One region of the Pseudoalteromonas sp. HL-AS2 genome, then DNA from elsewhere that is predicted to be linked to it. Evidence: predicted binding sites of a transcription regulator. Region 1 holds the regulator's gene; each other region holds the start of a gene.
What was found. The regulator sigma-54, encoded in region 1, starts transcription at its own class of promoters, with help from an activator protein. The targets are predictions, from matches to a motif close to GTTGGCACGNNNNTNGNNT.

Region 1 (4,327 bases):
CTATTGAGTGACTTGGTCACTTGTTGTAATTGTTGTAGTGGGTAGTCTTGTTCGAAAGTTTCGGGCATTGGCGTCCTTAATTTATTTTTATAACGTTAGGGAAGAAGTTAGTCATTAACTTCGTTCAGTTTATCTTACTTTTTTTAGCCAAACTAGCTTAAGGTTTCACTAACCCTATATTTTAGCTCGTTTACTTGGTTTAAATAAAGTGCCTACTATTCTTGTTCGTTAAAGCGCTGCGCTATTAATTGGCCAACGGCATGTAAAGCATGCTCTGCATCGGGTCCTTCGCACACTACTTTTACTTCTTTACCTTGGCTGCTTTCTAGTAACATTAAAGCCAGTACGCTATCGCCAGCGGCTTCTTTTTCATCTTGAAATAAGGTAATAGATGCGTCAAATTGTACCGCTAATTGTGCTAATACGGTAGCAGCTCTAGCATGCAGGCCTAGCTTGTTTTTTATTAAAAATGTATTTTCTAAGCGCATAAGATACTCTACTTAAGCTGAACAGATGATTATTTAAATTGAATTATTTTTCTTGCTCGCGATGGCGAATTTTTACATTAGGGTGAGACATAGCAAAGCTTTCACCAATTGTTTGCGCTAAATAAACTGAGCGGTGCTGACCACCAGTACAACCAATAGCAATGGTTAAATAACTGCGATTATTACGCTCTAGGTGTGGTAACCACGTTTGTACAAAGGTTTGAATTTGCCAAGTAAATTTTTGCACAATACTATGACTAGCTAAATAATCTTTTACTGGTTGATCTAATCCAGTTAAAGGCTTGAGCTCCGGTTCCCAGTGTGGGTTTGGTAAAAAACGCGCATCAAAAACATAATCAGCACCTTTGGGAATACCATGCTTAAAGCCAAACGACTCAAAGGTAATGATAAGCTGTTTGTCTTTTTTACCGAGTATGGTTTCACGCATAGATTCAGCAAGTTGATGCACACTTAAATCGGTTGTATCAATGACATGATCAGCCCGCGTTACGAGTACATCGAGTAATTCTTTTTCCTTTTTTATTGCTAAATCTAGCGGTAGCGAATCAATCGAAAGCGGGTGCAAACGACGCGTTTCTGAATAACGGCGGATTAACGTTTGATCGTCGCTATCTAAATAAAATAACGTTGGTTTAGCAAAGTCGGGCAAGTACTCAAGAATATCGTTAAACTGCTGCTGATCTTTAGGCAGGTTACGCACGTCTATACTAACGGCTATTTTATCGTAGTTATCAGAGACACTGCGCACTAATGAAGGCAGCAAATTTACCGGAATATTATCTACACAATAGTAACCTAAATCTTCTACAACACGTAAAGCAACTGACTTACCAGAACCTGATCGGCCACTTATAATAATTAATTCCATTTACCACCCCTTTATTAGTAACTAGGATTGATCCAAAATAACTTGGTATAACGCTTCATCAGACTTTGCCGCACGCAATTGCTTACAAAACTCTTTATCGTTTAGTTTATCAGCTATTGTGGCTAGTGTTTTCAAGTGCTGCTGGTTATCGCCATCGGGCACTATAAGCGCAACAAAAATATCAACTGGACGATTATCAATTGCATCAAAATTAATAGCGGTTTCGCTTATTAAAATTAAGGCAAGAGGCTCTTGTGCCCCGCTCATACGGCCATGTGGAATTGCTATTCCTCGGCCAATACCGGTACTACCTAGCTTTTCTCTTGCCAATAAAGCAGTGAGAATATCTTGCTGAGGTAAATACGGCATTTTTTTATGCGCGAGTTCACTGATGAATTCTAAAATTCTTTTTTTACTATTAAAAAGGACCACAGCTTTGCTGCAGTCCTGGCATATAAGTGAGCTTAATTTCATAGTGTTAGTGTCGAGCAAACTTCTCTTTGTGTTTAATTACTTGACGATCGAGTTTGTCAATCAACGAGTCAATGGCAGCGTACATATCTTGGTGTTCGGTCGATGCAAATAGCTCAGCGCCACTTACAAAAATTGTTGCTTCAGCTTTTTGACTTAATTTTTCTACATCGAGAATAACATGCACATTAGTTATGTGATCTGAGTGTCTTTGCAGCTTTGCAAATTTATTATTTACATAGTCTCTTAATGAGTCTGTAATGTCTACATGACGACCAGTTAAGTTTAGTTGCATCAGCATTTTCCTCTTTGTTGTACGTCTTAAATCAAGCTTTTACGTTGATTCGACGGGGGAATAGCCAGAGATTCGCGATATTTTGCAATTGTCCGTCTAGCTACTTTAATTCCTTGCTCAGCCAATATATCTGCAATCTTGCTATCACTCAATGGTTTGGCTAAGTTTTCTGCAGCTATCAACTTTTTAATCAAGGCACGTATGGCAGTTGATGAACATTCGCCACCATTTTCGGTGCTTACATGGCTTGAAAAAAAGTACTTAAGCTCAAAAATGCCACGTGGAGTGTGCATATATTTTTGCGTAGTGACCCGTGAAATAGTCGACTCGTGCATTTCAACTATTTCGGCAACATCGTTTAAAACCATAGGTTTCATGGCTTCTGGGCCATGTTCAAAAAACGCTTGTTGCTGCTTAACAATACAATTAGTTACTTTCAGGAGGGTTTCGTTTCTACTTTCTAGGCTTTTAATAAACCATTTAGCTTCTTGTAAGTGCGAGCGAATAAATTGGCTGTCACCGCTGGATTTTACTGTACGAGACATAGCCGCATATTGGCTGTTAACACGTATTTTTGGCATGCTATCTGGGTTTAGCTCTACCACCCAGCGGCCTTTTATTTTTTTAACAGACACGTCAGGTATAACGTATTCAGACTCTTCTCTGACAATAGTATCCGCAGGCTTAGGGTTAAGCGTATGAATAAGTGTCATTATTTCTTTAAGCTCTTCTTCTTTGAGCTTAGTTTTTTTCATTAACGTACGATAGTCGCGAGCAGCGAGTAAATCGATATGATCAGTTAACACCATTTTTGTTTCGTTAATATAAGGGGTGTCTTTATCAAATTGATTTAATTGAATGCATAAGCATTCTTGCAAGCTGCGAGCTGCAATACCAACAGGATCAAATAATTGAATGCGCTTTAGCACTGCTTCTATTTCATCTAGTTCTACTTCGTGTTCGTCATCACTTTCTTGATTAAAGCTTGCTAAAAGGTCTTCGCAACTGAGGGTTAAAATACCAGAGTCATCTACGGCTTCAACGATAGCTATGGCAATAGCTTCGTCGGTAGGGCTAAAAGGGGTGAGCTGTAATTGCCACATTAAGTATTCATGCAGGGTTTCGGTTGATGCACCTTGATAAATAGATTCATCTTCAGGCATTGGCCCTGATGAAGAGGCAGGCGCTGCGCTCATATATTCATCCCATGATACATCCATGGCCATGTCGTCGCTTATGGTGTCTTTATTTAGTGCTTCACCGCTATCTTGCTCATACTCGCTTGGGGTGTCGTCAGCAGAGGCGCTAACAGTAATGTCATCTGCTTTTTGCTCGTTTTTACCTGCTGATTCTTCCGTGTAATCTTGTTCATCAACTTCAAGTAATGGGTTGCTATCAAGTGCTTCTTGTATTTCTTGCTGGAGATCCAAGGTACTAAGCTGCAATAAGCGAATAGCCTGTTGCAGTTGCGGAGTCATTGTAAGTTGCTGGCCCATGCGCAGCTGTAATGATTGCCTCATTTATCTCTAACAATCCTTATAAATTGATATGATTAATCTTAGCAGATGCTTATAGTAATAACATAAATATTACAGTTTGAACTGCTCGCCTAAATAAACATCACGTACTGTTTTATCGTTTAATACAAATTCAGGAGTACCAGATGCAATTAGCTCCCCATGAGAAACAATGTAGGCTTTTTCACAAACATCAAGGGTTTCCCTTACATTGTGGTCGGTAATTAGTACGCCAATACCACGATTTTTAAGGTGTTCTATAATTTTTTTAATATCGAGTACTGAAATGGGATCCACGCCAGCAAAGGGCTCATCAAGCAATATAAATTTAGGATCTGCAGCTAAAGCACGTGCTATTTCTACGCGGCGACGTTCACCACCAGATAGCGCCATACCTAAGCTGTCGCGAATATGTTGCAGGCTAAATTCGTCCAATAAACTATTTAGGGTTTCTTCCCTGGCTTGTTTATTTAGTTGCTTACGCGTTTCTAAAATAGCCATTAAATTTTGATACACAGTGAGCTTTCTAAAAATAGAAGATTCTTGTGGTAAATAACCAATACCTAAACGAGCACGGCTGTGCATAGGAAGTAAGGTAATATCGTTATCATCAATTAATATTTTACCTTTGTCGCTAGGTACTAAGCCTACAATCATGTAAAAGGTA
Region 2 (4,327 bases), 570 kb from region 1:
TCGCCAACAACTACAGTGGTTTGGCGGTATGGGGATCATTGTGTTGGCGGTTGCTATTTTACCTATGCTAGGGGTTGGTGGTATGCAGCTATATCGCGCCGAAATACCAGGGCCAGTAAAAGACTCTAAAATGACCCCGCGAATTGCCGACACTGCAAAGCACCTTTGGTATATATATGTGTCAATTACGCTTGCGTGTACCTTGGCATATTGGATTGCAGGTATGGATTGGTTTGACGCAATAAGCCATGCGTTCTCAACGGTCGCCATTGGTGGGTTTTCTACTTATGATGCCTCTATGGGGCATTTTGATAGCCCAGTAATTAACTTTATTTGTGTGTTCTTTTTAATTATTGCAGCCATTAACTTTTCACTGCATTACGCTGCGGTAGCAAGTAGAAATATCAGTGTTTATATTCGCGACCCTGAGTTTAAAGTGTTTTTATGTATTCAGTTAGCGCTGGTGGTGATTTGCTTTACCGTGCTTTCGTCTCATGAAGTGTATGCCAATGGCGATGAAACACTCGACCAAGCGCTATTTCATGCTGTTTCAATTAGCAGTACGGCAGGATTTGCCACCGATAACTTTTCGGCTTGGCCATTATTTTTACCAATACTGCTTATATTTTCGAGCTTTATAGGTGGCTGTGCGGGCTCTACCGGTGGCGGTATGAAAGTGGTGCGCGTATTCTTACTATACTTACAAGGCGTGCGAGAGCTTAATAGGCTAGTGCATCCTCGGGCTATATATTCTATCAAGTTAGGCAGCAAAGCGTTGCCAGACAAAGTAGTGGAAGCTGTATGGGGGTTTTTCTCAGCGTACGCATTGGTGTTTATAATTATTATGCTAGCGCTGATGGGAACCGGTATGGATAACATTACAGCATTTTCTGCTACTGCAGCGTGTTTAAATAACCTTGGCCCGGGCTTAGGAGATGTTGCATCGCACTATGGGTCTATTAGTGATGGTGCTAAATGGTTGCTTACCATTGCTATGGTATTTGGCCGTTTAGAAATATTTACTTTATTAGTGCTGTTTACGCCTACATTTTGGCGCGGATAATTTAATTGTTAGTTTATAAATAGTATTAGGGAAAAGGATATGCCAACAACTAACCTAGAAAAGTTACACCAAATAATGTCTGGTGCCATGGTTGATCTTGAAATTTTAACACCAACAGCCAGCAAGCGTGTAAAAACAGAGTTTATAGGTTTGCTCGAAAATCGATTTATTATTTTAAACTATCCGAGCTCAAAGCGCCTGCCTACAGCAAGCGACTACCTGCACGATGGGGTAATGGTGGTAGTAAGAGCACTAATAGAGGGAAGTGGTGGGCAGGTTATCGCTTTTCGTCAGCAAATAATGTCAGTTGCATCTCATCCCGCACGCTTACTTTTTATTAATTACCCAAAGCAAGTGCAGTTATTCGATTTACGCTCGCAAACTCGTATACCTACCTTATTATCGGCCAAGCTAAAACTTAGTGATGACAGGATACTCGACGGGGTAATTAAAGATATTTCGCTAACGGGCGTAAAGTTTGATCTTAAAGACAAAGCCCAGGCCGAAAACATTAAAGGGATGCAATGCTCAATCATCCTCGATAGCAGTAATAAGCAAGTTAAAGACTTTCAGGGAGAAATTTGTAGCGTGAAAGAACACGTTCAAGGTGCTTACTGTGGAATAAAGCTATTAGCCAGCGAAGAAGAAATGAAAAGCTTTATGGGGGATCACTTTATTGACCCTTCAATACTCCAATCAGAAACCGAGTAACTGTACATTTCGCTATTTTGCAACAAAATAGCGATTTATTAAATTTAATTTTAAATAACGCATACCTGCATTGATAAAAATAAAATAATCGATAAAAAACAATTATTTATAAAAATAAAAGCTATTGGTTATTTTCATTTCAAAAATTATTCAGCTGTAACCGAGTTGAATACCCCAGCTAAACAGTCTCCTTACAGTGTGTATTTATAATCTGTGGCGTTTTTTGCTTTTTGTAAGGCATTGAATTTGTTCGAACTTATTGTTTGGGGTTAAAGTGTGTTGCAAAAAGGCAACAAAAATAGACAGTTAATTATCACCTTTAAGTGCATGTTACCTTTAACTAATTGAAGTTATTGATGTTTTAAATGTTGGCATCGAAGTTGTAATAGTTAAGCTGTATTGCATTAAACGTGATTTAAAGTGAAGCACTTAATCGCAGTTAACATAAACTTTGAAGGAAGATTGATTATGAAAACATTAAATAAAACGTTAGCACTTATCGCTCTAGCATCGTCATCAGCCGCTTTTGCAGCAAGTGATTTTGATACCCTTGATGTAGATGGTAATGGCGCAATTAGTCAAAGCGAAGCTGCTGTTGATGCAGAGTTAATGAGTATTTTCTCAGAGCTTGATAGTGACCAAAACGGTGAGTTATCAAAAGAAGAATTTTCTAAAGCATAAGCAAAATGCAAGGTTGATAAAATTCTGTGTTGCCAAAGACAACCTAAGTAAGCAAGGGAGCTTATGAAAAAAGAATAACAAGGAAAGTATAAACCTTAGTATATCTAATTTTTTGATAAAGCATTGAATAACATAGTAAAGGATTAAATTATGAAACAGTTAAATAAAGCACTCGCACTTATCGCTCTAGCATCGTCATCAGCCGCTTTTGCAGCAAGTGATTTTGATACCCTTGATGTAGATGGTAATGGCGCAATTAGCCAAAGTGAAGCGTCGGTAGATTCCGATTTAATCGCACAATTTGCAGAGTTAGATACAGATGGTAACGGTGAGCTTTCTAAAGCAGAGTTTGCTAACTACTAATTACTTTTTCGGTTATTTTTCACAGCCAGGGATTTCTGAGAAGGACCTCTCATTTTTAGGAGATTATTATGAAAGTATTAAATACATCACTTGCGATTTTAGTTTTAGCGTCTTCAGCAGCAGCCTATGCAGCAGTGGATTTTGCCTCTTTTGATACCAACGGCGATGGTGTTATTTCTCAGCAAGAAGCTGCGGCAAATACACAGTTAGTAAAAATATTTGATCAGCTAGATACTGACGGTAATGGCGAACTTTCTAAAGAAGAGTTTGCCAAAGTACAATAAAGCTTTAGTACCCTATATTAAAAAAGCAGCTTAACTAAGCTGCTTTTTTGTGTTTAAAGTACCAACAATGTACTGCTATAAAAATATAGCGCTCACCTGAAATAGTTTTTCTACAATATTAATGTGCTTTTTATCAATTAAGAACATGATGACATGGTCGCCCGACATAATAATGGTATCGTCGTGGGCAATAAGCACGTCGTCGTTACGTACTACAGCACCAATAGTAGTACCTGCTGGGAGTTTTATATCCCTTACAGTTCGGCCAACTACTTTAGATGTATTTTCATCACCATGGGCAACAGCTTCAATAGCTTCAGCTGCACCTTTGCGTAGTGAATATACGTTAACAATATCGCCGCGGCGAACATGAGTAAGTAATGCCGAAATAGTGGCTTCTTGTGGTGAAATTGCAATATCAATATCGCCGCCTTGTACTAAGTCAACGTATGCACTGCGTTGAATAAGTACCATGGTTTTTTGTGCGCCCATACGTTTTGCTAGCATGGCCGACATTATATTTACTTCATCATCGTTGGTTACAGCAATAAACACATCAACCTGATCTATATGCTCTTCTGACAATAGCTCTTGGTCTGACGCATCTCCGCAAAAAACAATCGTGTTGTCGAGCATTTCAGAGAGTTGCTCGGCGCGCTCTTTGCTGCGCTCAATTAATTTTACACTGTGATTTTTTTCCAGTGAGCGCGCTAGGCCTGCGCCTATATTACCGCCACCAGCAATCATAATGTTTTTATATGAACGCTCTAACCTTTGGAGTTCGTTCATAACGGCGCGGATGTGTTTAGTGGCTGCTATAAAAAACACTTCATCATCGGCTTCAATAATTGTTGTGCCTAGAGGTTTTATCGCTTTTCCTTGGCGATAAATAGCGGCTACACGAGTTTCCACATTGGGAATATGCTGTTTAAGCGTAGATAGCGCATAACCTACTAATAAACCGCCATAGTAAGCTTTTACAGCAACCAAAGAGAGCATGCCATCGGCAAACTGCAGCACTTGCAATGCGCCTGGGTAGTCTATTAAGCGGCGAATGTACTTAGTTACTAATGCCTCAGGAGCAATATAGTGATCGACCGGCAAGTCATCGTTATGAAACAGCTTTTCACGATACTTTAAATATTGCTCAGAACGAATTCGGGCTATTTTAGTCGGGGTATTAAAAATACTATACGCAACTTGGCAGGCAACCATGTTTACTTCA
Region 3 (4,327 bases), on a different replicon from region 1:
ATATGGGCCGTAACCAAGCTAATTTAGATGTTGCTAAAGCGGCGCAACAAATAGCGCTTACCACCTATCAGCAAAAAATTCAGCAAGCGTTTCGTGAAGTTGCTGACGTACTTGCAGATAGAGAAGGTTATAACGCCCAGCTAAGCGCACTTGAGCAGTTAGTGCAAAGCCGTCAAGCAACCTTTGATATTTCGCAAGCGCGTTACGACAAAGGTGCCGACAGTTACTTGCAAGTTCTTGATTCGCAAAGAACTTGGTACAGTGCCCAACAGCAGTTAATTACGGGTAAGCAGGCATTACTTGCCAGTAAAATTAACTTATACAAAGCAGTTGGCGGCGGCTGGCAAATTACCTCACCAGCGGTGCAAGATTAAGTAGTCTATATGGTCTATAGCTTTTGCTATAGGCCATCACTAGAATGTTAAATTTATAATACTTCTAATTTAACAGCGCTTTATTTGCTGTAACTAAATATTTAGATGCAATTGGTTTTTATAATAGACAGGTTAAATAGTGGAGTTGTAAGTGACCCATAAAAGTAAAAGACATGCAGATCCTGCATTAGTCGAAGCACGGCGCACACAAGTACTAGATGCTGCAGCAGACTGCTTTCGTCGCAAAGGCTATCATGGGGCAGGCATGGCTGAAATTGCAAGAACTGCGGGTATGAGTGCCGGCCATATCTATAACTACTTTGAAAGTAAAGAAGCAATAATAGAGAGTATTATTGAGCAAGATATGCAAGAAATGTTTTCTATATTTCAAGAATTTGAAGAGCAGCCTGGCGATATCCTCACAATACTTTTAGGCAGTTTGCACAAAGGAGTGCAAAGGCATATGGATACCGGGGCGTGTGTAATCGATTTAGACATGATGGCAGAAGCGGCCAGAAACAATAAAGTGGCTACGTTACTACACGAGGCTGATACCCAAGCGCGCGATAGAATGAGACAGTTATTAATTAGCGATAGAAGCTTGTTAAAATCACACTCAGAGCAAGAACTCGATAGCCGTATTAATGTTATTTTTTCGATGATGGCGGGCTTATTTCTTCGAAAAATGCTCTACCCAGAACTCACCGAAGAAACAGTATTAATAGCACTTCGCCCAGCGATGAAAACGCTACTCATGCCTTTTGAAGTGCATGACGAAGTACTGTAAAAAGTACTGTAAAAAGTACTGTAAAAAGCACTATAAAAAGTGCTCAAATTGGTATTAGGGCGGTTACAGGTTAAAACCGCTCGATTGACCATTGTAATGCAATCAGTGCTATAGCAAATGAACCCACCGGCATTAACCATTTCTTATACCACTGATAGCCTCTTATGCTGATTAACACCGGCAATGCTATGAGTAAAATACTGAGCTGACCAATTTCTACCCCTAAGTTAAATGCCACAATACTCAATAGCTGATAATCGCTCGACAGCCCCAACTCACCCAATACACTGGCAAACCCCATGCCGTGCAATAAACTAAATGCAAATGTTACCCAGCCTAAGCGCAATACCAGTGGCCATACATTATTAAGTGCAGCAAAAAGTACTGATAGGGCAATACCTAGCTCTACCCAGCGGCTATTAGGGTATGTGTTTGATAGGGTGCGTTATGGCAAGTTTTTATAAATGCTTCTACAATCCAGCCCAATACAAGTGAACAAAGTGTATTTTCCTAATGTGAACAATTAGCCTACTATAGTGTAAAAACAGCAACGTTTTATAAGTGGACTAAAAAAAGGCTTAATAAATAAAAATTAAAGTGTTAATTATCAATAATATAATTAATCAGGGATAAGTGAATGCTGGCGTAAAATTTGCTTTTACAATATTAAGACATGATTAATAAATATAACAACAACGAGTATATATTATAAAAGGAGAACATATGTGGGCTGCAATTAGTTACTTACTATTGGCATTTATACTCATATTTATTGGCTGGGAAGTTAACTCAATTTACTTTTCGATTGTATTTTATTGGAGTGCATTGTCACTACTTTTAGTGGGGGGCGCTTATATATTCGATATAGCAAAAGTGTTTAGAAAACGAGAAAACGGCGTTATCCCTTTTTATATTCGCTGGGCGTTTATTCCTTTTTTATTTGGCGCACAATTATACAATGCGTGGGCTCGTAAGCACGATAAAGTGCCGCCTATTCAAAAGATTAATGAACATTTGTTTTTGGCATGTCGATTATTTCCCTCTGACATAGATACGCTAAAAGAAAACGGTATTACCGCAATACTTGATGTAACGTGCGAGTTTGACGGTTTAGAGTGGAGCTCTACGCAAGAAAACATTAATTATTTAAACATTCCGGTACTCGATCATAGCGTTCCTACGCATTCGCAGTTAAACCAAGCAATTAATTGGATCCATCATCATGTACAAAAAGATCGCCGTGTGGTGGTGCATTGTGCTTTAGGGCGCGGGCGCTCTGTGTTTGTAATGGCGGCCTACTTGCTTAGCCAAAATAAAGATGCCGATGTGCATCAAATACTGGCACAAATAAAAGAAACTCGCGAGACAGCTAATCTTAATAAACGCCAATTACATCACTTAGCTAAGCGCCATAAAAAAGGTGAGTTAGTAATTAAAAACAAAGCATTTTTGATTGCAAATCCAGTGTCGGGCACAAAAATGTGGCAAGACAAACAACACCTAATTATTGCTAGTTTATCGGCTTATTACGACTTAACCGTATTAACAACCTCAAAAGAAGTTAACGGCGTAGCGCTTGCTAAACAGGCAATAAAAGAGCAGCCAGATATTATTATTGCTTGTGGTGGTGACGGCACAGTGACAGAAGTGGCCAGTGTATTAGCGCACACTAAATGCAGGTTGGGTATTATTCCGCTGGGCACGGCTAACGCATTAGCGCATGTGTTAATGGGCATAAAATCAAAATTTATTCCTGTTGAACAAGCCTGTGATTTAATTATTGATGGGCAAACAAGTTTAATCGACACAGCTTATTGTAACGACGAGCTAATGTTACTACTGGCAGGAATTGGCTTTGAACACTCCATGATTGAAAAAGCCGACCGTGAAGCTAAAAACAAATCTGGGCAACTGGCCTATTTAAATGGTTTTTTACAAGCTTTTGGTGAACAAAAAGCACAAGTATTAACGATAAAGCTTGATGATAACGAACCAACGCAAGTGAGTACCAATAGTTTTATTGTTGCTAATGCCGCACCCTTTACTACTTTGCTAGCTCAAGGTGGCGGGCAGCCCGATCATAGTGACGGGCTTCTTGATGTGAATTGGTTAATACCCAATAAAGAAAATGGCACTACAGTACTGAGTATTGCCGAGCTTATGTTTAGCAGCATTACACAAACACATTTAGCTATTAATTCGCATCATACAAATGCTAAAAGAGTGGAAGTAAGTGCAGAGCAAGAGATTAAATACGTAGTAGATGGAGAGGTGAAAACTTCTAACAAATTAGTTATTACAATCTCACCTGGATCATTAAACGTTATTTGCAAAGAACAGCTAGATAAATAATACACGGCTATAAAACGGCGTTATTACACGCCGTTTTATTATTTATTTTTTGATCGAAGGCCAAACAAAGCCCGATGTATCAGGTGCTCTATCGGAAGTGGGCCTTGGTGCACTTTTAGGTCTACGAATTGGCTTGTTATTTATGGTATGAATATAAAGTGCTTCTACTTTATCTCGTGCCCATGGGGTTTTACGCAAAAATTTTAAGCTCGATTTAATGCTTGGTGCATCAGTAAAGCATTTAATTTTAACCTGTTCACCCAAAGTTCTCCAGCCAAGTCGCTGCTCTAACTCAACAAGTATTTGTTCTAACGTTACCCCATGTAAAGGGTTTTTAGGTTGATTATCCATAGCTACACTACTTATTTAAACTGCGCATAGTGTAACTTAATTCACTCGTAGAGGCTAATTCACTGTAATTGTAGCGGGCTTAGTAGGGTAAATAGCATTGCCTTGTTTGTCGAGTTTAAGCCAAATTAGTTGACTGTTGTTATGTTGTACAAATTTAGCCCCGCAAATAAGCGTAAATGAGTGTATTTGTATTAACGCTCCTTCGCTGTAGCGTTTATTGTCGTACCAACAACTTGTGTCGGTATTTACAAACTGATTAGCATCGATAACAGAGTGGGTTTTAATTGTATTAGCATGGCTGAGTAGCGAATAGCTTAAGCAGCTAATATAAAAACATAAGATTAATAAATGGCGCATTTTAGTCTCAAATTGTCGCAGGTTTAAAAATAATACACTAAGCTAAAAAACATGCTAGGGTAAGGTATACACAAACACCATAAAAATGCGTAATTGGGTATTTTAT

Region 2: RB215_RS00080 (EF-hand domain-containing protein) is a predicted target of sigma-54. The motif match lies at 2,142-2,160, and genes of this name have one in related genera.
Region 3: RB215_RS16530 (diacylglycerol kinase family protein) is a predicted target of sigma-54. The motif match lies at 1,801-1,819, and genes of this name have one in related genera.

Annotation. Positions count from the first base shown of each region.
Region 1 is NZ_CP133571.1:2,664,775-2,669,101, reverse strand. It holds gene mgtE (magnesium transporter) at 1-68, opposite strand, end outside; gene RB215_RS12450 (HPr family phosphocarrier protein) at 216-488, opposite strand; gene rapZ (RNase adapter RapZ) at 532-1,377, opposite strand; gene ptsN (PTS IIA-like nitrogen regulatory protein PtsN) at 1,399-1,851, opposite strand; gene hpf (ribosome hibernation promoting factor) at 1,856-2,143, opposite strand; gene RB215_RS12430 (RNA polymerase factor sigma-54) at 2,170-3,663, opposite strand; gene lptB (LPS export ABC transporter ATP-binding protein) at 3,733-4,327, opposite strand, start outside.
Region 2 is NZ_CP133571.1:18,295-22,621, forward strand. It holds gene RB215_RS00070 (TrkH family potassium uptake protein) at 1-1,063, shown strand, start outside; gene RB215_RS00075 (flagellar brake protein) at 1,103-1,774, shown strand; gene RB215_RS00080 (EF-hand domain-containing protein) at 2,243-2,455, shown strand; gene RB215_RS00085 (calmodulin) at 2,606-2,818, shown strand; gene RB215_RS00090 (EF-hand domain-containing protein) at 2,887-3,102, shown strand; gene trkA (Trk system potassium transporter TrkA) at 3,178-4,327, opposite strand, start outside.
Region 3 is NZ_CP133572.1:365,400-369,726, reverse strand. It holds gene RB215_RS16545 (efflux transporter outer membrane subunit) at 1-374, shown strand, start outside; gene RB215_RS16540 (TetR/AcrR family transcriptional regulator) at 526-1,161, shown strand; partial or broken gene RB215_RS16535 (HupE/UreJ family protein) at 1,232-1,585, opposite strand; gene RB215_RS16530 (diacylglycerol kinase family protein) at 1,885-3,513, shown strand; gene RB215_RS16525 (VF530 family DNA-binding protein) at 3,556-3,864, opposite strand; gene RB215_RS16520 (YnjH family protein) at 3,919-4,221, opposite strand.